DNA from 3 places in the Pseudomonas sp. SJZ080 genome. Region 3 is predicted to be linked to each of the others. Evidence: predicted binding sites of a transcription regulator. Region 3 holds the regulator's gene; each other region holds the start of a gene.
The links. Region 3 encodes FliA, which starts transcription of late flagellar genes. Its sites were predicted from a motif close to CTAAAGTTTNNNNNNNNNNNGCCGNTAA; they were not measured.

Region 1: the regulator FliA is predicted to act here: its motif matches at 2,588-2,615, upstream of FBY04_RS07080 (methyl-accepting chemotaxis protein).
Region 2: the regulator FliA is predicted to act here: its motif matches at 5,427-5,454, upstream of FBY04_RS02605 (methyl-accepting chemotaxis protein).

The regions. Positions count from the first base shown of each region.
Region 1 covers NZ_VIUK01000003.1:488,424-498,666, reverse strand. Annotated here, with positions in the region: gene FBY04_RS07085 (glyoxalase superfamily protein) at 50-418, shown strand; gene FBY04_RS07080 (methyl-accepting chemotaxis protein) at 582-2,501, opposite strand; gene FBY04_RS07075 (histidine phosphatase family protein) at 2,758-3,429, shown strand; gene FBY04_RS07070 (phosphatase PAP2 family protein) at 3,432-4,253, shown strand; partial or broken gene FBY04_RS07065 (isochorismatase family protein) at 4,556-4,950, opposite strand; gene FBY04_RS07060 (NAD-dependent epimerase/dehydratase family protein) at 5,294-6,226, shown strand; gene FBY04_RS07055 (bifunctional glycoside hydrolase 114/ polysaccharide deacetylase family protein) at 6,288-9,098, shown strand; gene FBY04_RS07050 (tetratricopeptide repeat protein) at 9,076-10,243, shown strand, end outside.
Region 2 covers NZ_VIUK01000002.1:27,387-37,629, forward strand. Annotated here, with positions in the region: gene FBY04_RS02580 (acylase) at 1-2,077, opposite strand, end outside; gene FBY04_RS02585 (fe2+ zn2+ uptake regulation protein) at 2,390-2,761, shown strand; gene FBY04_RS02590 (hypothetical protein) at 2,781-2,969, opposite strand; gene FBY04_RS32285 (hypothetical protein) at 3,160-3,300, shown strand; gene FBY04_RS02595 (LysR family transcriptional regulator) at 3,307-4,230, opposite strand; gene FBY04_RS02600 (aldo/keto reductase) at 4,348-5,343, shown strand; gene FBY04_RS02605 (methyl-accepting chemotaxis protein) at 5,511-7,502, shown strand; gene FBY04_RS02610 (DUF411 domain-containing protein) at 7,820-8,266, shown strand; gene FBY04_RS02615 (YqaA family protein) at 8,266-8,700, shown strand; gene FBY04_RS02620 (alpha/beta fold hydrolase) at 8,786-9,808, shown strand; gene FBY04_RS02625 (D-2-hydroxyacid dehydrogenase family protein) at 9,822-10,243, shown strand, end outside.
Region 3 covers NZ_VIUK01000005.1:265,517-275,759, reverse strand. Annotated here, with positions in the region: gene FBY04_RS10205 (flagellar motor protein) at 1-555, opposite strand, end outside; gene FBY04_RS10200 (chemotaxis response regulator protein-glutamate methylesterase) at 555-1,685, opposite strand; gene FBY04_RS10195 (chemotaxis protein CheA) at 1,736-3,982, opposite strand; gene FBY04_RS10190 (protein phosphatase CheZ) at 4,029-4,817, opposite strand; gene FBY04_RS10185 (chemotaxis response regulator CheY) at 4,840-5,211, opposite strand; gene fliA (RNA polymerase sigma factor FliA) at 5,379-6,119, opposite strand; gene fleN (flagellar synthesis regulator FleN) at 6,116-6,946, opposite strand; gene flhF (flagellar biosynthesis protein FlhF) at 7,063-8,391, opposite strand; gene flhA (flagellar biosynthesis protein FlhA) at 8,403-10,243, opposite strand, start outside.

The DNA.
Region 1 (10,243 bases), on a different contig from region 3:
GACACTAGCCCAGCTACACTCTGGGCCTTTCCAGTCTGGGAGCAACTCCATGAGCTTCGGTAAAACCACCCCGATCCTGCGGATTTTCGACGAAAATAAAGCCGTGGAGTTCTACGTCGACTTCCTCGGTTTCAAGATCGACTGGCAGCACCGTTTCGAGCCGGATTTTCCGCTGTACCTGCAAGTCTCCCGGGGTGAATGCGTGCTGCATTTGTCAGAGCATCACGGTGACAGCACACCCGGTTCGGCGTTGCGCGTCGAGACGGATGAGCTGGAGGCGTTTCAGCAGCAATTGCTGGCCAAGGAATACACGTTTTCGCACCCGCAGATTCAGGCAATGCCATGGGGCAGCCAGGACATGACGATTGCCGACCCGTTCGGGAATCGGTTGGTGTTTACCAATGCGATTAGTGTTTGAGACTGGGTTAACACCGAATCTCTCGGTTGTTGGGTAGATAGCCTTCGCGAGCAAGCCCGCTCCCACATTGGATCGGCGTCGACCACTTAACCGTGGAACGACGCAGAACAATGTGGGAGCGGGCTTGCTCGCGAACGGACCTTCACTCACCGCAAAGTGAATGTCAGACGCGGAAGTGGCTGACCATCATCTGCAACTGATTACCCAACCGTGCGAGTTCAACACTGGATTTAGCGGTTTCATCGCTGGCGGCGGCGGTCTGTTCGGACACGTCGCGTACGTTGATGATGCTGCGGCTGATCTCTTCGGCCACGGCGCTTTGCTGTTCGGCGGCGGCAGCGATCTGCTGGTTCATCGACTGGATGTTGGACACCGTGCGGGTGATGTTTTCCAGTGACACACCGGCCTTGCGGGTCAGGGCGACGCTGCTGTCGGTGAGGGCGCGGCTGTTGTTCATCACCGTCGACACTTGTTGCGTGCCGTTTTGCAGACCGGCCACCAGGCCTTCGATTTCCTCGGTGGATTTTTGCGTGCGCTGGGCCAGGCCACGGACTTCGTCCGCCACCACGGCAAAACCTCGACCGGCTTCACCGGCGCGGGCCGCTTCGATCGCTGCGTTGAGCGCCAGCAGGTTGGTCTGTTCGGCCACGGCCTTGATCACGTCCATGACGCTGCCGATCTTGTCGCTTTCCTGTTGCAGCACGCTCATGGCTTCGGTGGACCGCGCCACCTCGCTGGCCAGGCGTTCGATCTGGGCGATGGCTTCGTTGACCACTTTGTCGCCTTCGCGGGCTTCGCCGTCAGCGGCGGCCGCGGCTTGCGAAGCTTCTTCGGCGTTGCGCGCGACTTCCTGAACGGTGGCGGTCATCTCGTGCATGGCGGTCGCCACCTGATCGGTCTCGATCTTCTGGCTGTTCACGCCGGCGCTGGTTTGCCCGGTCACGGCCGACAGTTCTTCGGCAGCGCTGGCGATCTGGGTCACGCCGTCGCGGATGCCGCTGATCAAGTCGCGCAGAGTCACGCCCATGCGCGCGATGCCTTGCTGCAACACACCGAGTTCGTCGCGGCGAGTCACCTTGACGTCCTGGGACAGGTCGCCGCTGGCGATACGTTCAACCACGGCCAACGTGTCGCGCAGCGGGCCGGTGATCTGACGGGTGATGATCACGGCGGCAATGACGCCCACCAGCAACGCCAGCAAGGTGCTGATCAGTTGCAGGGTGCGCGCTTGTGCGCTTTCGGCGTCACGGCGGTCGAGCTGGATCTGATACAGCTGCTCGCTGAGGGTTACGATGGCGGCGCCCTGGTCAGTCATTTCCTTGCGTGCCTGCACCGCATCGCTGCTCGCGGTTTTATAGGCCTGCAAAGCGCTGCGGTAATTGCTCAACGCCGTTTCCAGCTGACGCAGGGCGTCCAGCTGCGTGTCGGCGAAATACACATTCAGCTGTTTCAGGCTGGCGATGGCTGCGTCCAGTTGGCCGACGGCTTTCTGCTCGGTCTCGGCGTTGGTGGTTGCGGTGTAGCCACGCACTTCGTAGCGTGCCAGCAGGAACGCTTCCCTGGCGGCCGTGATGGCCTGGAACTGTTCGAAGCGCTGGTCGCTCAGTGGCATTTGCTGCACATGGGTGCTGATGGCGTTGATCAGCGTGTTGGCAGTTTCCGCGTTGGCACCCATGGTGTCGCGGGCGCTGTTACCGGTGCGGTAGGCGCTGCGCATTTTGTTCAGGGACGTCTTGTAGGCCTCGATGACAGTGCCTTGCTCATTGAGCAGCTTGAGGTTTTCCGGACTCTTGAATTTCACCAGCAGTGCTTGTTGCTGGGCAGAGAATGCGTCAAGGGTGGTCTGCACGTTCTGTGCGGCGGTTTCGTCGCCGTTGGTCAGCATGTATTGCAGGCGAACCACGCGCAGTTTGGTCAGGCCGGCATTGAGCTGGGTGATGTCGCTCATCCAGTTGCTGCGGTCAATCAGGCCGCCCAGGCTTGTCCAGCCAGTCAGGGCGAGGACGCAGGTCAGTGCCAGGACCAGGCCAAACCCCAGGCCCAGTTTCATGTTCACACTGATGTTGCCGAACCAGCTATTCATCAAATTCCTCCAGGAACGTTGCGCTTTAGGTCGTCGGTTGGCTGGAAGATTGTTGTTTTTGGTAGCCAAGGATATGTAGCAGGTCTGTATCGGCAGCAATCACGAGAGCTGAAAGGATTTTGTCGGAGCGATGTGTAACAAGGTTTTGGAGGGCGGTTTAAGCTTTTTTTCACATCGGTTTCACCCCTCGCCAACGCCAGGCTCTCTACCCTCGCGGCATCGAATCAAGTGATGCATGCCGGTGAGGCGGCCTGATGTGGAACTGAGACTGAGTCTGTTCGGGGTAACGCGCTCGATTGATCTGAGCCGTTTTGCCCGCTATCGAAATACTGCGGTGGTGCTGGCCTCCGTGCTGCTGGTGGTTCCGCTGACGGTCTGGCTGTTGCGGCCTGCCGCTGTGCCAGACCTGGCCCACGGCAATGTGGCCGGCGCCCAGGCGTTACTGACCGGTTGGGCCAAGGGCGACCTGATTGTGCTGGTGCGTCATGTCGAGCGCTGCGATCACTCCAAGGCCGCGTGTCTGACTGGCAATGACGGCATTACCGATCGCGCCCGCAGCGTTGCGGTGAGTGTCGGTGCGCAGTTCGAACAGTTGGGGCTGGACAAGGCAGACATCTACAACAGCCCGATGATTCGTACTGCACAGACCGCCAGCTATATGTTCAACAAGGTTGCTGCCAATGAAGACTGGTTGATCAGCTGCAAGGGCACGATGCTGCGCGATGCCCTGGCGCACAAAGTGGCGGGTCGCAATCTGATTCTGGTGACTCACAGCGAATGCATGGCGCAGATTGAGAAAGACCTCAAGTTACCGGCGGCCACCCTAGGCTACGGCGCCTCTTTGTTTATCTCCGCCGCAACACCACAGGTACCGAAAATGCTCGGGTTCATCGAAGCTTCCGACTGGCGCTCGGTGAGCAGCCGATGAGTATGTCTATGCGCTTTTACTGCCTTAACTTCGGTATTCCGCTGGCCTGCGCAGCCGCGGTTTTCCTGTTGTTCGACATGACAAAAATCGACATCGCGTTCAGCAATCTGTTTTTTGATCCGGTGACCCAGACCTTTCCGCTCGATCAGGTTCACTTCTTTGAAAAGCTCACCCACAAGTGGGCGCGCATCATTCCGAACTGGACCGCTGAAATCGCCTTGATCGGCGCGATGCTGTCGTTTGTCTGGCCGCTGATCAACCCGCAAAAGTATCCGCGTCTGAGTCGTTTCCTGGAGCAGAGCAAGGCTGCCCCGGTGCTGCGATTTGCCCACGACCATCGTCGGGATTTTCTGTTTGTGGTGTTCGCGTTTGCCATTTGCACCGGCGTGATTCATTTCCTCAAGTCGCACACCAGCGTGTATTGCCCGATTGAAACGACCCTCTACGGCGGGAAAATTGCCCACATGGAGTGGTACAGCAACTTCCAGCTGTTCAGGGAAGCCGGCGATGGCCGCTGCTGGCCGGGCGGGCACGCTTCGGGCGGGTTCACCATGCTTGCGCTGTACTTTGTTGCTCGCCGTTATCGCTGGCGCTATTCGAAAGCGCTGATGTACGGCTCGCTGCTGCTCGGTTTCGTCTACGGCACGACACGGGTTTTGCAAGGCTGGCACTACATGTCCCATACCTTCTGGGCCGGGATCTTCGTGTGGCTCGCGTGTTTGCTGACCGCGTTGGCGTTTTACGGGCGAGCGCGCCTGGAGCTGCCGGTGCTGCAAAAGCACGAATCGCCGGTGGTTTTAATCCAGTCGACCAGCCTTTCCTGAAGGCAAAAAAAAGCCCGCGGGAGGGCGGGCAAACCGTAGTTTCTTGAATGAGCGAGGGCAATGTACCGGTTGGCGAGGTGCAGGGTGGTGAAGAAAAATTCATGTGGCGCAAAGGCCTTCCACGCTTTTAGCGCTGCGAACGATTATTGGCTTTTTATCCACTCAACAGTAGGTCATACAAAGTGAAACCTTCTGTAGAGTCGTTGGATATGCATTCCCATTCAAAAAAAGCGCTGACCACAACCGAGAGCGCTCAGGACATTGGCGTCAAGATGTAGCGTGGAGATGAACAGCATCCGACGCTAAATCCTGTGCAACTCCCCCGACATCACCGTATGCCTGAAATGATGCTCCCTAAGCATTACACCCATTGCCCCCGACCGGTCCTGCGATGACCTTGCCGTCAGGTCTGTGATCAACGTCGGTTGCAGCCCTGCGTCGAACGACGCAAACCCCGCCGCCAGGCAGCAAGTCTCGGTCTGAAGACCGCACACCAGCACGCGTTCCACTTGCAAACCGGATAGATAGTCTATGGTTCTGGCGATGGCGCGTAGCCGTGTTTGATGAAAATGCGATCAGCCTGGATCAGGCTTTCATCGTCTGACGCGGGGTGCCAGCCGAGCTGTTTCTGGAAAGATGTCCTGGGCTCGGCTTGGCGTTCCACGGTCGCGACGCTCGGCAGGGTGCCGACAGGAGCGGTGTCGCATGAGTCGTTGTATGTTGACGTGTATTTATTAAATGTCGTCAATTAAATGGCGATTTTTCATGAGTGTTCACCGAGCGACGAGATATGAGACAAACTATTGACAGTATCCTCTCGATCTCACATTATCGGCGCCGCGTTAGTGGCCTAGCGCCATAAAATCGACGTTGGTACGACAAGCCCCATCCATGATGTTGAACCTTCGAGATTCGGGCGATGTCGCAGTCTCGAGAGTGATGGGCTAAATGCCATCATCCTCGATCAATGATCTACTGAGCTACCGTTTTTGCGGACGTTACATATGACGTGTCCGTTTGAATCTTCAGGAAGAAACTTCATGCTTGATGGGCGAATACTGGTTACCGGCGGTGCAGGGTTTATTGGGTCACACCTTGTGGAAGCTTTGCTTGGCAAAGGCTACAAGGTTCGCGTACTGGATAATTTGTCGACCGGAAAGGTCGGCAATCTGCCGGTAGGTAATGCCAATCTGAACCTCGTTGTCGGCGATGTGGCGGACGGTGTTGCTGTAGAACAGGCCATGCGTGATTGCACCGCAGTCGTGCATCTGGCGGCGGTGGCCTCGGTACAAGCGTCGGTAGATGATCCGGTCGGCACCCATCAAAGCAACTTCGTCGGCACGCTCAACGTGTGCGAGCACATGTTGAAGTCCGGGATCAAACGCGTGGTATTCGCTTCCAGCGCGGCCATCTATGGCAACAATGGCGAAGGCTCGGCGATTGACGAGGACACCCCCAAGTCCCCGCTCACTCCTTATGCCAGCGACAAACTGGCCAGCGAGTATTACCTGGACTTCTATCGCCGTGAACATGGCCTGGAGCCAGTGATCCTGAGGTTCTTCAATATCTTCGGCCCGCGCCAGGATCCTTCGTCGCCGTACTCCGGCGTGATCAGCATTTTCACCGAGCGGGCCATGGCGCAGCAGCCAGTGGCGATTTTCGGCGATGGCGAACAGACCCGTGATTTCGTTTACGTTGAAGACCTGGTGAGCATTCTCGTGCAAGCAGTGGAAGCGAGCGAGCCGAGCCCCGGCGCGGTGAATGTCGGGCTGGGTCGTTCCACCAGCCTCAACGACCTGATCACCGAGTTGGGGAGCGCCACCAGCAATCCTTTGACGGTGAATTATCAGGCTCCGCGTCAAGGCGACATACGCCATTCGCGCGCCAATAACGCTCGCTTGCTGGAGCGTTTCAAGCTCCCGGCACCGACCTCGATCGGCAACGGTTTAGCGCAGCTTTTACGTAGCTTGTAACCCGCCCGCTCCTCATGTCCGACGTTGAGTAGTATCGGTTCAGTCATTTCAAGAGTGAATTATGGAAATCGTTTTTCGCAGGACGCGTGCCCGCGCGATTGCCAAGCGGCTGCTGGCGGCACTGGCACTTTTCGTGAGCGGACCAGCCGTCCAGGCTTCAGCATTGCCGTCACCTTCCAGCGTGGTTTTTTGGTACGCCGACCAGCCCCCATTGCCCGAGCTGGCTCAGTTCGATTGGGCTGTGGTCGAGCCGGGGCATATGACGGCGAGCGATGTCAAAACCTTGCGCAAGCTGGGCAGCCATCCGTTCGCTTATGTGTCGGTGGGCGAATTCGATGGCAACAAGGCGGCCATCGACAAGGCGGGGTTGCGTGATGCGGTCAGCCCGGTGCGAAACGACTCCTGGAACAGTCAGGTCATGGACCTCACCACGCCGGCCTGGCGCGAGTATTTGCTCGGCCGCGCAAAGGCGTTGCAGGCAGAAGGTTATGACGGTCTGTTTCTCGACACCCTCGACAGTTTTCAATTGTTGCCGCAAGCCTCACGGGAAGCGCAACGGGTCGCCCTCGCCAGTCTGCTGCGCGAACTGCACAAGCGTCAGCCGACGCTGAAACTGTTTTTCAATCGCGGATTTGAAGTGTTGCCCGAGCTTGAGGGTGTCGCGGCAGCGGTAGCCTTTGAATCCATGTATGCCGGCTGGGATGCTGCCGCCAAGCGTTATCGTCCGGTGCCGGAGGCCGATCGCCAGTGGCTGCTGGGCGAGTTGCAGCCGTTGCGTGCCAAAGGCATCCCGCTGGTGGCGATCGATTACTTGCCACCTGAGCGTCGTGACGAAGCGCGCAAGCTGGCCAAGCGTCTGCGCGACGAGGGGTACATTCCATTCATCAGCACCCCGGAACTGGACTCTATCGGCATCAGCAACATCGAAATCCAGCCGCGACGCATCGCACTGGTTTACGACCCGCGCGAAGGCGATCTGACCACCAACGCCGGTCACACCCTGCTGGGTGGTTTGCTTGAATACCTCGGCTATCGGATCGATTATCTGGCCGCCGACGATTTGCCTGAGCATCGTTTCAGTGGTTTGTACGCTGGCATCGTGACCTGGATGGGCAGTGGTCCGCCGCAAGACAGCCCTGGCTTTAATCGGTGGATCGGCAAGCGTCTCGACGAAAAGGTGCCGGTGGCCTTTTTCGCCAGCCTGCCGATTGAGGATAAGGTTTTACTCAAGCGCCTGGGGTTGACTCTCTCGCCCCCAGCAGGCACTCAAGCCTTGAGCATCACTTATCAGGACAAGTCGCTGATCGGTGCGTTCGAAGCGCCAGTGCAGCCAAGATCCCGTGACCTGAGCTCAGTGTCTTTAATGCCCAACGGACCCAAGGCCGCAGTGGTGCTGACCGGTGCGGGCGGCCAGACATTTGCTCCGGTGGCTGTTGGCGAGTGGGGCGGTCTGGCGCTCGCACCTTACATCCTTGAAACCAACAATGAGCGCAGTCGCTGGATCCTTGATCCGTTCGCGTTCCTCCAGGCGAGCCTGCGTCTGCCGGTGCAGCCACGTCCGGACACCACCACGGAAAACGGTCGCCGAATCGCGACGGTGCACATCGATGGCGATGGTTTCCCGTCGCGCGCCGAAGTGCGCGGCTCGCCGTATGCCGGTCAACAGGTGCTCGACGATTTCATTCGGCCCAACCCGTTCCTGACTTCGGTGTCGATCATCGAAGGTGAGATTTCGCCGCGGGGCATGTACCCGCACCTGGCTCGCGAGCTGGAGCCCATCGCCCGCGAGTTGTTTGCCAACCCTAAAGTCGAAGTCGCCACGCACACCTTCAGCCATCCGTTTTTCATGCAGCCGGAAAAGGCCCAGCAAGACGAGGATTTCAACCCGGAATATGGTTTGAAAATGGCCATCCCGGGCTACGACAAAATTGATTTTCGTCGCGAGATCTTCGGCTCGCGCGACTACATCAACCAAAAGCTCACGACTGCAGAAAAACCGGTGAAGATGGTCTTCTGGCCGGGCGATGCCTTGCCATCGGCAGCCACCATCAAGCTGGCCTACGACGCCGGTCTGAAAAACGTCAACGGCGCCTCGACCATGCTGACCAAGGCCAAGCCATCGTTGACCGGTTTGAATCCGTTGTTGCGACCCACCGAAGGTGGCTTGCAGTACTACGCACCGATCATCAACGAAAACGTTTACACCAATCTGTGGAAAGGGCCGTACTACGGTTTTCGCGATCTGATCGAAACCTTTGAGCTGACCGACAGCCCACGGCGTCTGCGCGGCTTGCACCTGTATTACCACTTCTATTCGAGTACCAAGCAAGCCTCGATCAAGGCGATGAACGATATCTACGGTTACATGCGGGAACAGCAACCGATGTCGTTGTGGATGAGCGATTACCTTGATCGTTTGCACGGCCTGTATCAGTCCAGCCTGGCGCGTACGGCTGACGGCAACTGGCAGGTTCGGGGGATGGACGCGCTGCGCACCTTGCGACTCGATCCGCAAATGGGCTGGCCGGATTTGCTGCGTTCACAAGGGATTGCCGGGGTTCGCGATTTGCCTCAAGGACGCTATGTGCACTTGAGCAGCGACCGCGCGCTGTTGGTCCTGCGTCCTGATCGCGATAGCCGGCCTGCACTTGAGGAGGCCAATCTGCCGTTGGTGGACTGGCGTTACCTGGACGACCGGCGTGTGAGCTTTTCGTTTGCCGGACAGATCGATTTGACCTTCTCGGTACGCTCTGCGAGCGCCTGCCGGGTGGAAGTGGATGGACAGCGTTTTGCAGGCAAGGCATCCGCCGACCTGTGGATTTTCCAATTGCCAATGAAGCAGGTGAGTAATGGTCAGCTCCTCTGCAACTAAAAACAATCGCCTGCTCAATCCCTGGGCATTGGCGGTGGTGGCCGTTGCCGTGGGAGGCTTGCTATGGGCGACTTTCCAGCGTGAGGAAGTGTTCCAGCCCGATGGCCGTGAACCGGATGCCGTCTCGGCCAACTACGCCGAATTGTTGTTGACCGCACACCCCGATGACGATCACTTGCGCCTGCAGTTGATTGATCTGTTGATCCGCCTCGGCGACTACGCGAAAGCACGCAAGCACCTGGAAAACTGGCCCACACCAGTGGCGGAAGTATACGCGTACTACCGGCTTGAGCTGGATGCATTGGAGGCGGCGACCAGCGAGGACGCTACCGTGCGGCAAGCGTTGGTGGAGCGTCTGAAAGGTTTCGATCATCGCAAACTGTCACTGCCGCAATTGCAGAGTCTGGCCAGGCTGGCATTGACTCTTCAGGCCCCGGCTTTTGCTGCCACCGTGTTTGAAGAAATCGCCGACCGTGATCCGTCGCAGCGTACTGATTCGCTCAAATCTGCTGCTCAGTGGTATCTGGCCGGCGAGCAGCCGGGTCAGGCCGCCGACATTTATCTGCAGTTGAGGAAGGACAGCCAGCAGGCTGCCGAGCGTCGTGGGTACGCACAGTTGGCGTTCAATAGCCTGCTGGCTGCCGGTCGCGGCGCCCAGGCCGCGCAAGTGCTCGCCGATGAACTTGACCAGCTCAAGGATCCGCAAACCGATGCGCCATGGCTTGAGCAGGGCGTGGACGTCGCGATGGGCAACCAGCGCTTCGATCTGGCGCAGCGGTTCCTCGAGCAATGGCGTGTTTTGCAGCCGGACAATCCGCAAATTCTCAGGAAGGATTTCAGTATTCGTCTGGCCATGAATGATTTGGCAGGCGCCTGGGAGAGTGGGCAGCAATTGGCGATCGACTTCCCCGAAGATCAGGCGCTGCTGGAGCAAATGGCTCACCTCGGCGAATGGCGCGGTGAGATGGACGCAGCGCTCGGTTACTGGATTCGCCTGCTGGAATTGCACGAGACGCCGCAAGTCCGTGAACATGCGTGGCGTCTGGCGAGCATGCAGTTTGATTTTGATCGGTCGATTCCATTGCTCTCGGGGATCATGAACCAGCGCGCGCTGACCGACACCGAGCTTGATGCGTTGGTCTACG
Region 2 (10,243 bases), on a different contig from region 3:
TTCTCGGCACGCTCTGAATGGCGTTGTAAACGCCCAGTGTGCCTGGCCCGCCATGAATCGGCGTCTGCTGGCCGCCGCTGCTCACCACCTGGATATCGCCCCACCGACTGTCGGGCTTGAGCCCCGACTTGCTGACCCGTTCTACCGACGCCAGCATCGCCTCACGCAAGGCCTTCGCAACCTCCGGACGATCGACCGCCAGGCCCCGCGGTGTGTATTGCGGATCTTTCGGATCGAACGCGACCCGCCAGACATCCGGCGTTTCCTGCAATGATTCCATGACGTTCTGGAAATGGACAAAACCAAGGCCGCTGTCCAGATTTGCACTGCGATCCCAGGCCTTCAGGCTGGCACACAGCGGTGTGAGCGTCGGCGCATCGGCGCCCAGGTCCGCCGCGCAGAATTGCAGCAGGTCCGGCATGACTTGCGCCGCCTGATACACCTGATCGTCCATCACCATCCGTTGCAGATCCGCCGCCCCGATCGGGCCGGCCTTGTTCAACGTGCCGAGGCGATCCAGGGCAAAGCGTGAACGCAGCCCCAACGGCTGACCGTCCTGGCTGATCAACGGCGAGAAGCCGGTGAGCGGCTGCGCCGGGTTGGCCATCCATGCCGAATCGTTGGAGTGCTGCACGAAGTCCTTGCGCAGCAGTTGTGGCAATTTGTCCGATGCATAGATGCCTTTTTGCGCCGCCGCCGGGTCGATGTCCCAGGCACAGGCGCTGCTGGAACCGTCGAGCACGATCAGTTCCAGTCCGGCCCGTGGATCGCTGCATTGGGCCAGTTTGTCGGCATTGACGTTCGGCACCACCGACAGGTTCATGTACAGCGTCTGGCCCTGATCGTCCGCCGCCAGGGTGTTGACCCACGGGATGCCCTGGATTTTGTGGACCGAGGCCTGCAATTCCTTGAGGCTGACCGCGCGGTTCATCGCATACCACTGCTGCAGCACCCGGTCGTTATCGAGGTTGGCGTCGCGCAGGCTGTAGGCGAACTGGTTATCCCAATCCAGTTTTCCAGGCCATTGCACAATCGGGCCGAACTGCGAGCTGTAGACCACGTGCGAAACCGCACGGGTCTGCCCGTCAGGCTGTTTCACGTTCATGGTCACGGTCTGCTGCTTCATCGGCAACGACTTGCCGTCGAGCAGGTAGCGGGTCGGATCCTTCGGATCGAGTTGCAGGCGATACAGGGTGAAATGCTTGGACGAATCCACGGTGTGGGTCCAGGCCAGGTGTTGATTGAAGCCGATGTTGATCATCGGCAGGCCGGGTAACGCAGCGCCCATCACGTCCAGCTTGCCGGGAATGGTCAGGTGCATCTGATAGAAACGCATCCCGCCGACCCAAGGGAAATGCGGGTTGGCCAGCAACATGCCACGGCCATTGAACGAGCGCTCGCTGCCCACCGCGACGGCGTTGCTACCGCGATCGAGGGCGAAGCGCTGCCTGCGCACATCGGCGACCTGGAAAGACGCTGACCCGCCTGAGTTTCCAGCGACGGCTTTGGGCGGCGTGGCGCCGGCCAGTGCTTCGGCAAACTGCCCGACGCCGCCTTCGACCAGCAGGCGACGGGTCAACTTGACCAGGTCCTGGGCGGTGATGTCCCGCACCCACTCGCCCTGGCATTGCTGCGGCAAACCTTGTGCGCGACGTTCCGTCAGCGAACGGTTGTAACCCGCCACATACCCTTCAATGAGGTCGCGGACTTCCGGCGTTTGTGCCTGCCAAAACGCAGAGACGGCTTGCGGTGTATTCAGCCAGTTGAAGAAGACATCGCTGACCTGGTTTTCGCGTTCTTCGACCGTGAACTGCTCCGGGCCGAAGTACCGTGAACGTTCGCCGTTCACCGTGGTGATTTCGTTGGCCAACAGGCACAAATTGTCCTGAGCGTAGGCGTAGCCGATGCCATAGCCCAGACCACGCTCGTTTTCAGCGCGAATGTGCGGCACGCCGAAGCTGGTCCGGCGGATATCGGCCGTCGCCGGGTCCGGCTGGCTGCGCGCGTTTGCCGCAAGACTCAAGCCCACCAACACAGCGGCAAGGCTCAATCGGGTTAATTGCCTGGTAATAATCACACTCGCTCCTGATGCCATATGCCTATGTAGGAGCGAGCTTGCTCGCGATGGACGTAGGGGCAACGCGTTCACCCAGGCATTACGCGTCATCGTGAACGTCCATCGCGAGCAAGCTCGCTCCTACAAGGGAACGAAATTCAGGAAAAAAATTTAGGGCGCTAAAGGGCGTTTCTGCGCGGGTTTACAAGCTTCTGACGTGATGGCGACAAAATTTCTACATCTGAGCCTTCATGATTTGAGTAGCTCGTACGTCTTATTGGTAAGAGCACCCAACACATCTTTCCGGTTCAGGCTCTGAAAAGGAGTTTTTGCATGTACAACTCGCAACTGCCAACGGACGGTAGTACTGCGCCAATGGGCACTTCCCTGAGCTCGGGCCTGTTCACTCAGCGCACCGAACGTCACGGCAACGAACGGATCCGGATTCTGCTCAAGAGCTTTGGCCTGCGCACCAGCCTGATCCGCCTGAAAGTCATCGATGCCTTGCTGACCGCCGCCGACAGCGACCGCAGCCTGGGGGTGCGCGGTGTGCACAGCCACCTGCTGGAGCTGGATATTCCCCTGTCCTTTCTCAGTGTGCGCGAAGTGTTGAAGCGTTTGTGCAGCGAAGGCGTGATTACGCTGAACGCGGACAAGAGCTACAGCCTGCATCCGCAGGCTGCCGCCGTTCTACACGGCGAGTAATGGTACCGGCGGGCGTCGTTCAGGGTTTGACCTTGCGGCGCATCACGCCATTGATCACCACCACGATCACCGCCACGCCAATGGCGATGTACTGAAACAGCTTTTCGCTGATGACCCCGGCATTCTGCAAATACGAAAGGCCAAACATGATCCCCAGCACCACCAGGGAGATCAGAATCGAGTATTTCAAACGTTGCGACTGGGTCATTGCCCTTTTCCTTAAACAAAAAGCTTAAACATAAGCCTGAACGTGAACCTGGAAAATGTATCCGGTTTGTATCCGGATGCATGCCAAGCCCCTACCGTTTTTCGGGGATGCGGCGCTGCAAACGGGGTCTCATGTTACAGCCGATGAAGCCTTTTGGCTTCATAGCGGCGATAACCATGAGGATTTTGAAATGTTCCGTCGAATCACACTGCTGATTCCCCTGCTTGCCCTGCTTTCCCTGAGCGGCTGCATTATTTTTCCCCACGGCGGCTGGCACGGCGGCCACCATTACGACGGCCGTGGCGGACCCGGTTACTACCAGCATCGCTGAGGTTTTTCAGCGCGCTGACTGATCCCTGAAAAAGTCATTTCCCGGCTGCGCGCAAAGCTCGATCATCCAGTCAACGAACACCCGTACCCGCCGCGACAACTGACGGTGAGGAGGATAAAGCGCCGTCAACGGCATCCCCGGTGGCGGCAAGTCCCTCAGCACTTCGATCAAATCCCCCTCCCTGATACGCCGGGCCACGTGATAGTACGGCGCCTGCACCAACCCATATCCGGCCTCGCACGCCGCCAGATACCCATCGGCACTGTTGACCGAGACATGCCTGGGCAAATTGACCGGTTGTTGCTGGCCATCGACGACAAATTCCAGCCCGTAGCGTTTGCCGTTGCTGGCGACGTACTCCACCATTTGATGCCCCGCCAGATCGGCCAAACCGTGTGGCGTGCCGTGACGCTGCAAATAGTCGGGGCTGGCGCAGGTCACCTGGTCCAGCATCACCAGCGGCCGCGCCACCAGTGAGTCATCGAGCGCCGCGCCGCCGCGCAACACGCAATCGACACCTTCGCGAATCAGGTCGACAGGCCGGTCATTCAAACCGATTTCCACTTCGATCAAGGGATAGCGGGCGGTGAATTGCGGCAATGCCGGAATCACCACCAAACGCCCTATGCCCGCGGGCATGTCCACGCGTAACAGACCTTTGGGGTTGTGCCGCGCCGCAGAGAACACGGCTTCGGTTTCCTCAAGGTCCGCCAGCAACCGCACGCAGCGAGGGTAATAGGCAGCGCCGTCGAGGGTCAGGCTGATCTGCCGCGTGGTGCGCTGCAGCAGTTGCACCCCCAGGTGGCTTTCCAGTTGCTTGATCAGAATGGTCACCGAGGCGCGGGGAATCTGCAGGCTGTCCGCCGCTTTGGCAAAGCCGCCCAGCTCGACGATTCGGGTGAACACGCGCATGGCGTTGAAACGATCCATTGTGGTCTGCCCCGGCTAATTATTTAGAAATCATGAATAGTGATAGCAGTTTTAGCCGGTTTATCTCATTTCTGTCGAGACCGACAATGGGCTTCACATTCACAGGGAGCTGATTTCATGCAAACACGTCAACTGGGCAAGAACGGTCCACAGGTCAGTGCAATCGGTCTGGGCTGCATGGGCATGACCGATTTCTACACGACAGGCGTCGACACCCGCGAGGCCACGGCCACCCTGCACCGGGCGCTGGAACTGGGCATCAATCTGCTCGACACCGCCGACATGTACGGCCCGCATACCAATGAAGAGCTGATCGGCAAGGCCATCGTCGGCAAGCGCGATCAAGTGTTTCTGGCGAGCAAGTTCGGCATCGTGCGCGACCCGCAAGATTCAACGGCCCGCGGGGTCAACGGCCGACCGGACTACATTCGCACCTCCATCGACGGCACCCTCAAGCGCCTCGGCGTCGAGACACTGGATTTGTATTACCAGCACCGTATCGACCCGCAAGTGGCCATCGAGGAAACCATCGGCGCCATGGCCGAACTGGTAAAGGCCGGCAAGGTGCGTTACCTGGGATTGAGCGAGGCATCGGCGGCGACGCTGGAACGGGCGAACAAGGTCCATCCGATCAGCGCGCTGCAAAGCGAGTACTCGTTGTGGAGCCGTGACCAGGAAGAAAACGGCTGTCTGGCCACGTGTCAGCGGCTGGGTATCGCCTTTGTGCCTTACAGCCCGTTGGGCCGGGGGTTTCTGACCGGCGCACTGAAAAGCGCCGATGATTTTGCGGCAGATGACTACCGCCGTTTCAGCCCCCGTTTTCAGGGCGATAACTTCGCGAAAAACCTGATGCTGGTGCAGCAGGTTCAGGACCTGGCGGCAGAAAAAGGCGTGACGGCGGGCCAACTTGCGCTGGCGTGGGTCCTGGCTCAGGGTGATTACCTGATCCCGATTCCGGGGACCAAACAGCGCCGGTATCTGGAAGAGAACGTGGCGGCGCTCGAGGTCAAACTCAGCCGCGAAGAGTTGCACGCGCTGGAAGCCATCTTCCCGGCGAACGCCACCGCCGGTTTGCGTTACCCGGAAGAAGTCATGAAGTTGCTTGACCGTTGATCTGCAACTGGCCCGTTCGGTGATCTGAACGGGCCAGCCCCCTCTACCGCTCGTCACCCCGCCCCAATCTTGCACGTTCGTACCTAAAGCTCGACATCTGCAGGCCGATAGCCCTTTGAAGCGCCGAAATATTCCAATAAGAACGCTGCTAAAAAGGACCCGGCTCCATGCCCGTATTCCGCACCATTCAGGCCCGCTACACACTGTTTCTGGTCCTGTTCATTCTGCTGCTTTCCATTCTCACTGTGGTCGGGATCAGCCAGTTGGTCGCGCCGAAACTGCGCCACACCGAAGAACAAGTGGCCCTCAATCGCATCGCTGAAGTCGCCGAGCAGATCCAGGGCGAACTGAACAAGGTTCAGGCACAACAACGCAGCATCACCCAGACCATTCCTCTGCTCGACAGCGCCGCCATCGACACCGTTCTGCCGGGGCTGGTCGATCAGTACGGCGAACTGAAAGTCTTCGGCGGCGGCATCTGGCCCCTGCCCGGCCAGCGTGAAGCCGGGCGCAACAAATTCAGCACCTTCTGGCACCGCGATGCCTCGGGCAAGCTGGCGGTGAATACGTTCTGGAACAGCGACGCCGCGCCCAACTATTACGACCAGACCTGGTACAAGGGCGGCATGCAAACCCCGCGCGGACAATGCGCCTGGGCGGCGGCTTATAAAGATGACGCCAGCGCCGAGCCACGTACCAACTGCGCCATGGCCATTCAGAAAAACGGCGCAGCGTATGGCGTGTCGACCATCGACGTGACCCTGGGCTTCTTCAACGATCTGGTGGCACGCAAGGAAAAAGACCTCGGCGCCGAAATGCTGATCGTCGAAGCCGACGGCAAGATCATCAGCAACAGCTCGCGCATCAGCGGGCCGATCGTGCTGAAGAACATCAGTGAACTGGCCGGCAATTCGCCGTTCGCCGGTCAAGTGAAGGCTGGCCTGCAAAACCGCGATCAGGCTCAGCGCGTCGAATTCGACAACAACGGCGAAGGCAGCACCTTTTTCATGCGCCCGATCGAAGGTACGCCGTGGTTCCTTGCCACCGCCCTGCCGACCAGGCTGATCACCGCCCAGCGTGACGATGTGCTCAGTACCCTGAGCCTGCTGCAGATCCCGATGGTGATCCTGCTGGTGTTGCTGCAAATCTACGCGATCCGCCAGTTGGTCCAGCGCATGAAAGCCCTGAAGGCCAATATCGACGCGCTGTCTGCCGGTGACGCCGACCTGACCAAACGCATCACCATCCGCGCCGAAGATGAACTGGGTGCCATCGGCCACTCGGTCAACGCCTTCATCGCGTACCTGCAAAACATGATCGGTGAAGTCACCCAGGCCACCGGCGCCATGGCGTCCAGCCTCGACAACCTGCAACGCACGTCGGCGCACACCAGTCAGATTCTGGTACGTCACGCCTCGGAAACCGACCAGACCGTCACCGCCATCACTGAGATGAGTTCCACCGCCGAAAGCGTGGCGCAGAATGCAGCCGAAACCGCAGCTTTCACCCAACGCGCCAACGCAAACGCCGACCGTTCGCGGGTGGTCGTGGGCGAAGCCTCCAGCAGTGTGATAGCCCTGATCGACGAAGTGGCCAGCGCCACGCACAAAGTCGAAAGCATGCAGCAGGACGCGCAACGCATCACCGAGATTCTCGGGGTGATCGGTGCCATCGCCGGGCAAACCAACCTGCTGGCGCTGAACGCCGCCATCGAAGCCGCTCGCGCCGGTGAACAAGGTCGCGGTTTCGCGGTGGTGGCCGATGAGGTCCGCGCCCTCGCCGCCCGCACCCAGGCCAGCACCTCGGAAATCAACGAGATGCTCACGCGCCTGACCCAAGGCGTCAGTTCGTCGGTCAGCGCAATGGAAAACACCCAGGCCAGCTGCCAGTCGGCGGCCGATGCCACGGCGCGGGTCAACACCGGGCTGGATGAAATGGCCGGCTCCGTCAGCCACATCAACAGCCTCAGCACCCAGATCGCCACCGCCGCCGAACAGCAAAGCGCGGTGACGGAGGAGATCAACCGCAGCATGGTGCAAATCCGCCACATGGTGGATGAACTGGTGAAAAGCGGTCAGGCGAGCGAGCTCAATACCCGGCAGTTGCTTGAGGCCAACACACGCGTCAGCGCGATCATGGGACGCTTCAAAGTCCGCTGATTAGCTGAGGGCGAGCGCAAGACTTTTGTGTACACATCCATTGTTGTGGTGATGACGGCGAGTCACTGTAGGCGCCGGCTTGCTGGCGATGGCGACCGTTCAGTCGCTAGACATATCGACTGACCCGCCGCCATCGCCAGCAAGCCGGCTCCTACAGAGGGCGCGTATGCTGTTGATTTTCTCCACCCGCCAAAGCCTGTGCAACATAGAATCAGCCACAAGCTCAGCATTAATTCGAAACAATCTCGCCGCTCTTTACCGGCTAAAATAGTCAGAATGCCTCTTTTTTTGACCGCCATCCGAGTCGAGATCCCTCCATGCGAACCCATCTGCGTCTGGTCGCCCTGAGCGCCCTGTTCATTTCTTCCCTGGCCCAGGCCGCCGACCTGATCCCGATTGAAGTCCACCGTGACGCCAACTGCGGCTGCTGCAAAAAATGGATCAGCCACCTGGAGGCCAACGGTTTCAAGGTCGAGGATCACGTTGAAACCAACATGAGCGAATTCAAGCAACAGCACGGCGTGCCACCACGCCTGGCGTCCTGCCACACCGGTTTGATCAATGGCAAGTTCGTCGAAGGCCATGTCCCGGCCGATCAGGTGCTGGCCCTGAGCAAGCGCAATGATCTGTTGGGTGTGGCGGCCCCCGGCATGCCGATGGGTTCACCGGGCATGGAAATGGACGGCATGAGCGATGCTTATCAGGTCATCGGCCTGAAAAAGGACGGCACTGATGTGGTGGTGGCGGACTACCCAGCCCATTGATGTTCGGTGCGTACATCGGCCTGTTCTTCGCCGCGTTCGGTGCGGCGACCCTGTTGCCATTGCAATCCGAAGCACTGCTGGTGGGGTTGTTGCTCAGCGAGCAGTATTGGCTCTGGTCGCTGCTGGCGGTCGCGACCTTGGGCAATGTCCTCGGTTCGCTATTCAACTGGTGGCTGGGGCGCGGTATCGAGCGGTTTCGCGACCGGCGCTGGTTTCCGGTCAGCCCGCAGCATCTCGAAAAGGCCAGGGTTCATTATCAGCGCTACGGCCATTGGTCATTGTTGCTGAGTTGGGTGCCCGTTATCGGTGATCCGCTGACCCTGGTCGCCGGGGTGATGCGCGAGCCGCTCGGGCGCTTCCTTGTGATCGTGACCCTCGCCAAAGGCGCTCGCTATGGCGTACTGGCCCTGGCGACGCTGGGCTGGATGAGTTGAACGATCATTCGCCGTGATTGCCTGTGTTTAATGTCGCCCTAATCATGTCGATCCAGCATCGGCCGATTTCCTGTGGAGTTTACCCATGCCCCTCGCCCGCTCCCGTTGGCTTCCCAGCCTGCTGCTGACCGCCGCACTGCCCGTCATCGCTGCCGAAGGCCCGGAATACGGACCGGAGCTGCAAGGCTTCGAGTATCCCTACACAGTCAAGCATTTCGCCTTTGAGTCCCAGGGCAAATCCCTGCAAATGGGCTACATGGACGTCGCCGCCCATGGCAAGGCCAACGGACACAGCATTGTGCTCATGCACGGCAAGAATTTCTGCGGTGCCACCTGGGACACGTCGATCAAGGCCTTGAGCGACGCTGGTTACCGGGTCATCGCCCCCGACCAGATCGGCTTCTGCACCTCCAGCAAACCGGACAACTACCAGTACAGTTTCCAGCAACTGGCGACCAACACCCAACAACTGCTCAAAGCCCTCGGCATCCAGAAAGCGACCCTGCTCGGCCATTCCACCGGCGGCATGCTCGCGACCCGTTATGCACTGCAATATCCCGAGCAGGTTGAACAACTGGCCTTGGTCAACCCTATCGGCCTGGAAGACTGGAAAGCCCTGGGCGTGCCCTATCGCACGGTGGATCAATGGCATGAACGTGAGCTGAAACTGACCGCCGATGGCATCCGTACCTATGAACGCAACACTTACTACGGCGGTCGCTGGAAACCCGAATTCGATCGCTGGGTGGACATGCTCGCCGGCCTGAACAAAGGACCCGGACACAAGCAAGTGGCGTGGAACTCGGCGCTGATCTACGACATGATCTTCACCCAGCCGGTGTACTACGAGTTCAAGGACCTGAAGATGCCGACGCTGTTGCTGATCGGCACGTCCGATACCACGGCCATCGGCAGCGACATCGCTTCGCCCGAGGTCAAGGCGAAAATCGGTCACTACGGCGTGCTCGGCAAACAAGTCGCGAAGCTGATCCCCCGGTCGACGCTGGTCGAGTTCCCCGGCATGGGCCATGCGCCGCAAATGGAAGAACCCGAGAAATTCCACCAGGCCCTCCTCGCCTGGCTGAACAAAACCAACCCCGTTCGTTGATGAGGTAAGGCTGATGGCAGTGCAGATCGCGGTAATCGATGACTGGCAGGATGTGGCACGCAATGTCGTGGACTGGTCGGCGCTGGACGCCATTGGTCAGGTTGATTTTATCCACGATTACCCGGCTGACAACGAGACGCTGGCCGTACGCCTGGGCGAGTTCGAAGTGATCTGCGTGATGCGCGAACGCACCCGGTTCGACGAGGATTTGCTGCGCCGGCTACCGAAACTCAAACTGCTGGTCACCGGTGGCATGCGCAACGCTGCGCTCGACCTCAAAGCCGCTGCAGCCCTCGGCATTCAGGTCAGTGGCACCGACAGCTACAAACACGCCGCGCCGGAACTGACCTGGGCGTTGATCATGGCCGCGACCCGCAACCTCGTGGTGGAAGCCAATGCCCTGCGCGCAGGACTTTGGCAACAAGGTCTGGGAGG
Region 3 (10,243 bases):
GGCCACGGCAATGCCGCTGCCCAGTTGCGACGGATCGGCCAGGTTGCCCATGACGTGGATCAGGCCCATCACCGCACCGATGATGCCGATGGTCGGCGCATAGCCGCCCATGCTTTCGAAGACTTTGGCGGCTTCGATGTCGCGGCTTTCCTGGGTGTAGAAATCCACTTCCAGAATGCTGCGAATCGCTTCCGGCTCGGCGCCGTCGACCAGCAGTTGCAGGCCTTTGCGCGAGTAGGCGTCGGGTTCGGCGTCGGCCACACCTTCCAGACCGAGCAGACCCTCCTTGCGAGCGGTCAGGCTCCAGTTCACCACGCGGTCGACGCCGCCAGCCAGGTCCACGCGAGGCGGGAACAGGATCCAGCCGAGAATCTGCATGGCGCGCTTGAAGGCGCTCATCGGCGATTGCAGCAGCGCCGCACCGACGGTCCCGCCGAGTACGATCAACGCCGCCGGGCCGTTGGCCAGTGCGCCGAGGTGACCACCTTCAAGGTAGTTGCCGCCAATGATGGCGACAAACGCCATGATGATCCCGATAAGGCTGAGTACATCCATCAGATACACGCCTCGACCAGGTGCTTGCCTATGTCGTCGAGACCGTACACCGCATCGGCGAGTTCGGCTTTGACGATGGCCATCGGCATGCCGTAGATCACGCAGCTGGCTTCATCCTGAGCCCAGATCGAGCTGCCGCCCTGCTTGAGCAGACGCGCACCTTCACGGCCATCGGCGCCCATGCCGGTCAGTACGACCGCCAGAACTTTGTCACCGTAGGACTTGGCCGCCGAACCGAAGGTGATGTCCACGCACGGCTTGTAGTTCAGACGCTCGTCGCCCGGCAGGATTTTCACCGCGCCACGGCCATCGATCATCATTTGCTTGCCACCCGGTGCCAGCAACGCCAGGCCCGGACGCAGGATGTCGCCATCCTCGGCTTCCTTGACGCTGATGCGGCAGAGCTTGTCCAGACGTTCGGCGAAGGCTTTGGTGAACGCCGCCGGCATGTGCTGGATCAGCACGATCGGGGCAGGGAAATTGGCCGGCAATTGCGTCAATACGCGCTGCAGGGCAACCGGGCCACCGGTGGAAGTGCCGATGGCAACCAGCTTGTAGGCTTTGCGCTTCGGCGCCGGCGACGACGGTGCGTGCGCAGGTGCACGGGCCGGGATCGGTGCCGGACGTGCAGGGACGTTGCTGCCATGACTGCTGACGCTGGAAGGTGCGGGGGACGGGGCTGGCGTCGAGACCGGCGCCGGTGCCGGCGCGCTGTAAGCGCTGACACGACGGTTACTGCGCGAAATGCTGAGAATCTTCTCGCACAGCAGTTGCTTGACCTTCTCGGGATTGCGCGAGATGTCTTCGAAATTCTTCGGCAGGAAATCCACCGCGCCGGCATCCAGTGCATCCAGAGTGACCCGGGCGCCTTCGTGCGTCAGCGAGGAGAACATCAACACCGGGGTCGGGCAGCGCTGCATGATGTGCCGCACTGCCGTGATGCCATCCATCATCGGCATCTCGTAGTCCATGGTGATCACGTCCGGCTTGAGGGCCAGCGCCTGATCGATCGCCTCTTTTCCGTTGGTTGCCGTGCCGACAACCTGGATATTCGAATCCGCTGAAAGAATTTCCGAGACGCGGCGGCGGAAAAACCCCGAATCGTCCACCACCAGGACCTTGACTACCATAAACACTCCGTTAGGCGGGGGCGAGGCTCAGTCGCCCCGCTCCCCCAGAATCAAATACGCCGTGCGGCGTAACGCTTGAGCATGCTCGGAACATCGAGAATCAGCGCAATGCGGCCGTCACCGGTGATGGTGGCGCCGGACATGCCCGGGGTTCCCTGGAGCATTTTGCCCAATGGCTTGATGACCACTTCTTCCTGGCCGACCAGTTGATCGACGACGAAGCCGATCCGCTGGGTGCCTACCGAAAGGATCACCACATGGCCTTCGCGCTGCTCTTCGTGAGCAGCGGAGCTGACCAGCCAGCGTTTGAGGTAGAACAGTGGCAGCGCCTTGTCCCGCACGATCACCACTTCCTGACCGTCCACCACGTTGGTGCGCGACAGGTCGAGGTGGAAGATCTCGTTGACGTTCACCAGCGGGAACGCAAACGCCTGGTTGCCGAGCATGACCATCAGCGTCGGCATGATCGCCAGGGTCAACGGCACCTTGATGACGATCTTCGAGCCTTTGCCCTTGGTCGAGTAGATGTTGATGGTGCCGTTGAGCTGGGCGATCTTGGTTTTCACCACGTCCATGCCCACGCCACGACCCGACACGTCGGAGATCTCGGTTTTGGTCGAAAAACCCGGTGCGAAGATCAGGTTGAAGCAGTCAGACTCACTGAGCCGGTCCGCCGCATCCTTGTCCATCAGACCTTTCTTGACCGCGATGCCGCGCAACACATCGGCGTCCATGCCCTTGCCGTCGTCGGAGATGGACAGCAGGATGTGGTCGCCTTCCTGTTCAGCGGACAAAATCACTTTGCCGCTTCGCGGTTTGCCCATCGCTTCACGATCAGCCGGCTCTTCGATACCGTGGTCGACCGAGTTGCGCACCAAGTGGACCAGCGGGTCGGCCAGTGCCTCGACAAGGTTCTTGTCGAGGTCGGTTTCTTCGCCGACCAGCTCCAGGTTGATCTCTTTCTTGAGCTGGCGAGCCAGGTCGCGAACCAGGCGCGGGAAGCGCCCGAAGACCTTCTTGATCGGTTGCATCCGGGTCTTCATGACCGCGGTTTGCAGGTCGGCGGTGACCACGTCGAGGTTCGACACGGCCTTGGACATGGCCTCATCGGCGCTGTTGGCGCCCAGGCGAACCAGGCGGTTACGCACCAGTACCAATTCGCCAACCATGTTCATGATTTCGTCGAGACGCGCGGTGTCGACCCGCACGGTGGTCTCGGCTTCGCTGGCCGGCTTTTCCGCCGGTGGCGCAGCCGGTGCACGGGCTGGCGCCGGTGCAGCAGCGGCAGCAGGCTTCGGCGCTTCGGCTTTAGGCTCGGGCGCCTTGGCGACAGGTGCCGGGGCTTTGGCAACGGGTGCCGCTACCGAAGAAGCGGCGGAACCGGTGCCGACTTCAGTGAATTTGCCTTTACCGTGCAATTCGTCGAGCAGCGATTCGAACTCGTGATCCGAGATCAGATCACTGCCGGCCGCTTTGGCGCCAGGCACAGCGGCGACCGGGGCCGAAGCAATGGCCGACTCCAGCGCGTCGACGGCAAAGTTGCCCTTGCCGTGCAGCTGATCGAGCAGCGCTTCGAACTCGTCGTCGGTAATGTCGGAACTGTCGCCTGCCGCTTTCGGGGCAGCCGGTGCGGCGGGTGCAGCAGGAGCTGCCACCGCGTCGACGGCGAACTGACCTTTGCCGTGCAGTTGATCGAGCAACGACTCGAATTCTGCGTCGGTGATTTCGTCGCTGGCAGCGGCATCGCCGGCTGGCAGCGGAGCAGCTGTCGGAGCCTCGGCCTGAGCCTTGACGGCGTTCAGCGAGTCCAGCAGTTGTTCGAATTCGTTATCGGTGATGTCGCCTGATTCGGCTTCGACAGCCGGCTCTTCCGCCACTTGAGCCACAGGTGCGGCTTCATCGGCGGTTTGCGGCTCGGCCAGACGGGCCAGGGCCGCGAGCAATTCAGGCGTGGCAGCCGTGATCGGGCTGCGCTCGCGGACTTCGCTGAACATGCTGTTCACCGCGTCCAGCGCTTCGAGAACCACGTCCATCAACTCCGAGTCGACGCGACGTTCACCCTTGCGCAGGATGTCGAACACGTTCTCGGCGATGTGACAGCACTCCACCAGCTCGTTGAGCTGGAGGAAGCCGGCGCCCCCTTTTACAGTGTGAAAACCGCGAAAAATTGCATTGAGCAAGTCCGCATCATCCGGTCGGCTTTCAAGTTCGACCAGCTGTTCGGACAGTTGCTCTAGAATCTCGCCGGCCTCAACCAGGAAATCCTGAAGGATCTCTTCATCGGCGCCGAAGCTCATTAAGGGTGTGCTCCTACAGGTCTAAAAACCTAAAATACCTAAAATTCTAAAACCCTAGGCTGGATAGCAAATCGTCCACATCGTCCTGACCGGACACAACGTCTTCTCTTTTATCGGCATGAATCTGCGGACCTTCACCCTGAGAGAGATGTTTTTGCGGATCTTTTTCAGCAAGCATCGCTTCACGGTCATGTTCGATGCCCGCAAAGCGGTCCACCTGACTGGCCATAAGCACGAGCTTGAGCAGGTTGCTTTCAACTTCGGTGACCAACTGGGTCACACGCTTGATCACTTGACCTGTGAGGTCCTGGTAATCCTGAGCGAGCAGAATGTCGTTGAGGTTGCTCGACACCGCGCGGTTGTCCGCGCTGCTGCGTGTCAGGAAACCGTCGACACGCCGTGCCAGCTCGCGAAACTCTTCAGCCCCGACTTCGCGACGCATGAACCGCCCCCAATCCGTGCTCAGCGCCTGGGCTTCATCGCTCAGGCTGTTGACCAATGGCGTAGAGTTTTCGACCAGGTCCATGGTGCGGTTGGCTGCGGCCTCTGTCAGCTTGACAACGTAGCCCAGTCGCTCGGTGGCATCTGTGATCTGGGACACTTCCTCGGCTTGCGGCATGTGCGGGTCAATCTGGAAATTGACGATCGCGCTGTGCAGCTCGCGGGTGAGCTTGCCCACTTCCTGATACAGGCCACGGTCACGGGTCTGATTGAGCTCATGGATCAGTTGCACAGCGTCGCCAAACTTGCCTTTTTCAAGGCTTTCGACCAGTTCGACTGCGTGTTTTTTCAGGGTCGATTCAAAATCGCCCTGTGAAGATTCGTTTTGGTCCATAGCTCCCCCGTGGCGCAGTTTCTCAACCGATGCGTTCGAAAATCTTCTCGATTTTTTCTTTTAACGCCTGGGCCGTGAAGGGTTTGACCACATAGCCGTTAACACCGGCCTGGGCCGCTTCGATGATCTGCTCGCGCTTGGCTTCAGCAGTCACCATCAGCACTGGCAGGTGCTTGAGCTTTTCATCGGCGCGCACGTGACGCAGCAGATCGATACCGGTCATGCCAGGCATGTTCCAGTCCGTTACCAGAAAGTCGATGCTCCCGCTGTTGAGAACCGGAATGGCAGTAATGCCATCGTCAGCCTCGACCGTGTTGGTGAACCCAAGGTCACGCAACAGGTTTTTTATGATCCGCCGCATCGTTGAGAAGTCATCAACGATGAGGATTTTCATGTTCTTGTCCAATTCGACCTCCAAGCAGTCTTAAACGCGCCCAGCACCTGGACGCGCCATTTCAATCAATCCGGCAAAGCACTCAATGACTGTCTGGAGCACAACAGATCGAGACCGGCGCAGTTCAACACCACACCAGCCACGTTCGCAGTGTCCCCACACTGCCTTCAGCGCGCTCGCCACTCCCCCAAACGCCCCCGCAAACGGGCCGCGCACTGGCTGTGTAACTGGCTGACCCGAGATTCGCTGACCCCCAGGACCTCACCGATTTCCTTGAGATTCAACTCTTCGTCGTAGTACAGCGCCAACACCAGTCGCTCACGCTCCGGCAAATTGGCAATCGCGTCCGCCAGCGCCGCCTGGAAGCGTTCATCTTCCAGATCGCGTGACGGCTCGAGATGAGCACTCGCGCCATCCTCGTGCAGCCCTTCGTGTTCGCCGTCCTGCAACAGATCGTCGAAACTGAATAACCGGCTGCCCAGGGTGTCGTTCAAAATCCCGTAGTAATCGTCGAGACTCAATTGGAGTTCGGCCGCAACTTCGTGATCTTTAGCGTCACGGCCGGTTTTAGCTTCAATCGAGCGAATTGCGTCGCTGACCATGCGGGTATTGCGGTGGACCGAACGTGGCGCCCAGTCCCCCTTGCGGACTTCATCGAGCATCGCGCCGCGGATTCGAATGCCCGCGTACGTCTCGAAACTCGCGCCTTTGCTAGCGTCGTATTTGGTCGATACTTCAAGCAGGCCGATCATGCCGGCCTGGATCAGGTCTTCGACCTGAACACTGGCTGGCAATCGCGCCAGCAAGTGGTAAGCAATGCGTTTGACCAGTGGCGCGTAACGCTCGATCAGCTCGTACTGCGCGTCACGCGCCGACTTCTTGTAGAGGTTATAACCGCTGGCTGTCATAGCACGGGTCCTGCCGTTTGTTGCACGAGGCGCTCGACGAAAAACTCCAGGTGCCCACGCGGGTTGGCAGGCAGCGGCCAGGTATCGACCTTTTGTGCGATGGCCTTGAAGGCCAGGGAACACTTGGAACGCGGGAAAGCTTCATAAACCGCGCGCTGCTTCTGAACGGCCTTGCGCACGCTTTCGTCGTACGGCACCGCACCGACGTATTGTAAGGCGACGTCGAGGAAGCGATCCGTGACCTTGGTCAACTTGGCGAACAGGTTGCGCCCTTCCTGCGGGCTCTGGGCCATGTTGGCGAGGACGCGGAAGCGGTTCATGCCGTAATCGCGGTTCAGCAGTTTGATCAGTGCATAGGCGTCGGTGATCGAGGTCGGCTCGTCGCAGACCACCAGCAGGACTTCCTGCGCGGCGCGAACGAAACTGACTACCGAGTCACCAATGCCCGCAGCGGTGTCGATCACCAGAACGTCGAGGTTGTCGCCGATATCGCTGAACGCCTGGATCAGGCCGGCGTGTTGCGCCGGGCTCAGATGCACCATGCTCTGAGTGCCGGACGCCGCCGGGACGATGCGGATACCGCCGGGCCCCTGCAACAACACGTCGCGCAGCTCACAGCGGCCTTCGATGACATCGGCCAGGGTACGTTTGGGTGTCAGCCCCAGCAGGACGTCGACGTTCGCCAGCCCCAGATCGGCGTCCAGCAGCATGACGCGCCGGCCGAGCTCAGCTAGAGCCAGGGACAAGTTCACTGACACGTTAGTCTTCCCGACGCCACCTTTGCCGCCGGTCACCGCGATCACCTGTACGGGATGCATGCTGCCCATGTTATTTCTTTACCTTGTCTTGCATAGACGGAGGCCACATTACTGGCTGCGCGTTCACAAACGGAACAATGCATGGCAGACCATCGATGTAGGTACAAAAACTGTTCATTAATACCTCAGCCAACCTGCTTGGTCGGACTGTGGTAAATATCAGCGAACATGTCAGCCATGGCTTCTTCGCTGGGTTCTTCCTGCATTTGCACGCTGACGGCGCGGCTCACCAGCTGATGACGACGCGGCAGATGCAAATCATCCGGAATCCGCGGTCCATCGGTCAGGTAAGCCACCGGCAATTCATGACTGATTGCCAGGCTCAACACCTCGCCAAGGCTTGCCGTTTCATCCAGTTTAGTCAGGATGCAGCCAGCGAGCCCGCAGCGCTTGTAACTGTGATAAGCGGCGGTTAGAACCTGTTTCTGGCTGGTGGTTGCCAGAACCAGATAATTTTTTGATTTGATGCCACGACCGGCCAGGCTTTCGAGCTGCATGCGCAGTGCCGGATCGCTGGCCTGAAGACCGGCGGTATCTATCAGCACCACACGCTTGCGCAGCAACGGATCCAGCGCCTGCACCAGGGACTGGCCCGGGTCGACGTGGGTGACCGACACGTTGAGGATCCGGCCCAGGGTCTTGAGTTGTTCCTGAGCGCCGATACGGTAGCTGTCCATGCTGACCAGCGCGATGTTCTGCGCGCCGTACTTGAGCACGTAACGGGCCGCGAGCTTGGCCAGCGTGGTGGTCTTGCCCATGCCGGCAGGACCGACCATGGCAATCACACCGCCCTCTTCCAGTGGCTCGACTTCCGGTGTGGCGATCATCCGCGCCAGGTGCGCCAGCAACATGCGCCAGGCCTGACGGGGTTCGTCAATGCCGGTAATCATTTCCAGCAGATCACGGGACAACGGGCCGGACAAACCGATGCGCTGCAGACGACGCCAAAGGTTGGCCTGGGCCGGACGGCTGCCTTGCAGCTGGTTCCAGGCCAGAGAGCCGAGTTGTACTTCCATCAGTTCGCGCAGGCTGTTGAGTTCGAAACGCATCGAATCGAAAGCCCGCGGATCGACACCGCTGGAGGCTGGCGCGGGGGCCGGCGCTGCACGACGGGGTTCAGTGTAAGTCGGTTCGATCAACGGTTCGGCGGCGGTGAGTGGCAGGCCGGCGAACAACTGGCGATTGGTGGACTTGTCGCTCTCGCCTTCGCTGCGCAGGCTCAGTTCGGCCTGGGCGGTGACGATCCGCGACTGGGTCTTGCGCAGCTCGTCCTCGAGCTCCATGTTCGGAACACGCGGGGCCAGCGCCGACAGTTTGTAATCGAGGGCAGCCGTCAGCTCGACACCACCGGCGATGCGGCGGTTGCCAATGATGGCGGCATCAGCGCCCAGCTCATCACGAACCAGTTTCATGGCCTGACGCATATCGGCGGCGAAAAAACGCTTAACTTGCATAAACCACTACCTCAGCCGTTGGGCCCTACTGTCGCAACGATGGTCACTTGCTTGTTGTCAGGGATTTCCTGGTAAGCCAACACATGCAAACCCGGGACTGCGAGTCGGCCAAATCGCGACAGCATCGCGCGAACCGGACCGGCCACCAGCAGAATCACCGGTTGACCTTGCATTTCCTGACGCTGCGCCGCTTCGATCAACGAGCGTTGCAGTTTTTCAGCCATGCTTGGCTCCAGCAGAACGCCCTCTTCCGAGCCTTGTCCCGCCTTCTGAAGACTATTGAGCAATATTTGTTCCAACCTTGGCTCAAGAGTGATAACTGGCAGCTCCGACTCAGTCCCTACAATGCTTTGGACGATTGCACGGGATACGCCGACGCGTACGGCGGCCACCAGCGCGGCAGTATCTTGACTCTTGGCCGCATTGTTCGCGATCGCTTCGGCGATGCTGCGAATGTCCCGTACGGGCACCTGTTCGGCCAGCAACGCCTGGAGCACCTTGAGCAGCTGCGATAACGACACCACGCCCGGCACCAGCTCCTCGGCCAGTTTAGGGGAGCTTTTGGCCAGCAACTGCACGAGTTGCTGCACTTCTTCATGGCCGATCAGCTCACTGGAGTGCTTGTACAAAATCTGGTTCAAGTGGGTTGCCACTACTGTACTGGCATCGACCACGGTGTAACCGAGGGATTGTGCCTGCGCACGCTGGCTGATTTCGATCCAGACCGCTTCCAGCCCGAAAGCCGGATCTTTGGCGGTGATGCCGTTGAGCGAACCGTAGACCTGACCCGGATTGATCGCCAGCTCCCGATCCGGATAAATCTCCGCTTCGGCCAGGATCACCCCCATGAGGGTCAGTCGATAGGCACTTGGCGCGAGGTCGAGGTTGTCACGGATATGCACAGTCGGCATCAGGAAGCCCAGGTCCTGGGACAGCTTCTTGCGTACGCCTTTGATACGCGCAAGCAACTGACCACCCTGGTTGCGATCCACCAGTGGAATCAGGCGATAGCCGACTTCCAGGCCAATCATGTCGATCGGCGTCACATCGTCCCAGCCAAGCTCTTTGGTTTCCTGAGCGCGGGCCGGCGATGGCAGCAGCTCCTGCTGACGCTTGACCTCTTGCAAGGCCTGAACCTTGACGGTGTTCTGCTTCTTCCAGAACAGGTACGCACCGCCGGCTGCGAGGGCCGCCATGCTCAGAAAGGAGAAGTGCGGCATGCCGGGCACCAGGCCCATGACTGCCATCAAACCCGCCGCCACGGCCAGCGCCTTCGGCGAGGCGAACATCTGGCGATTGATCTGCTTGCCCATGTCTTCCGAACCGGAAGCTCGGGTCACCATGATCGCGGCGGCTGTCGATAACAACAGTGATGGCAATTGCGCCACCAAACCGTCACCAATGGTCAGCAACGCGTAAACCTTGCCGGCATCACCGAAGGTCATGCCGTGCTGGAAAATGCCGACCGCCATGCCGCCGATCAGGTTGATGAACAGAATCAGCAAACCGGCGATGGCGTCACCGCGTACGAATTTGCTGGCACCGTCCATGGAACCGTAGAACTCGGCCTCCTGGGCCACTTCCATCCGACGCATTTTGGCCTGGTTCTGATCGATCAGGCCGGCGTTCAAGTCGGCGTCGATCGCCATTTGCTTTCCGGGCATCGCATCGAGGGTGAAACGCGCGCTCACCTCGGAAATTCGTCCGGCACCCTTGGTCACCACGACGAAGTTGATGATCATCAAAATCGCGAAGACCACGATACCAACCACGTAGTTACCACCGATCACCACCTCACCGAAGGCCTGGATCACCTTACCGGCGGCGGCATGGCCGTCCTGACCGTGAAGCA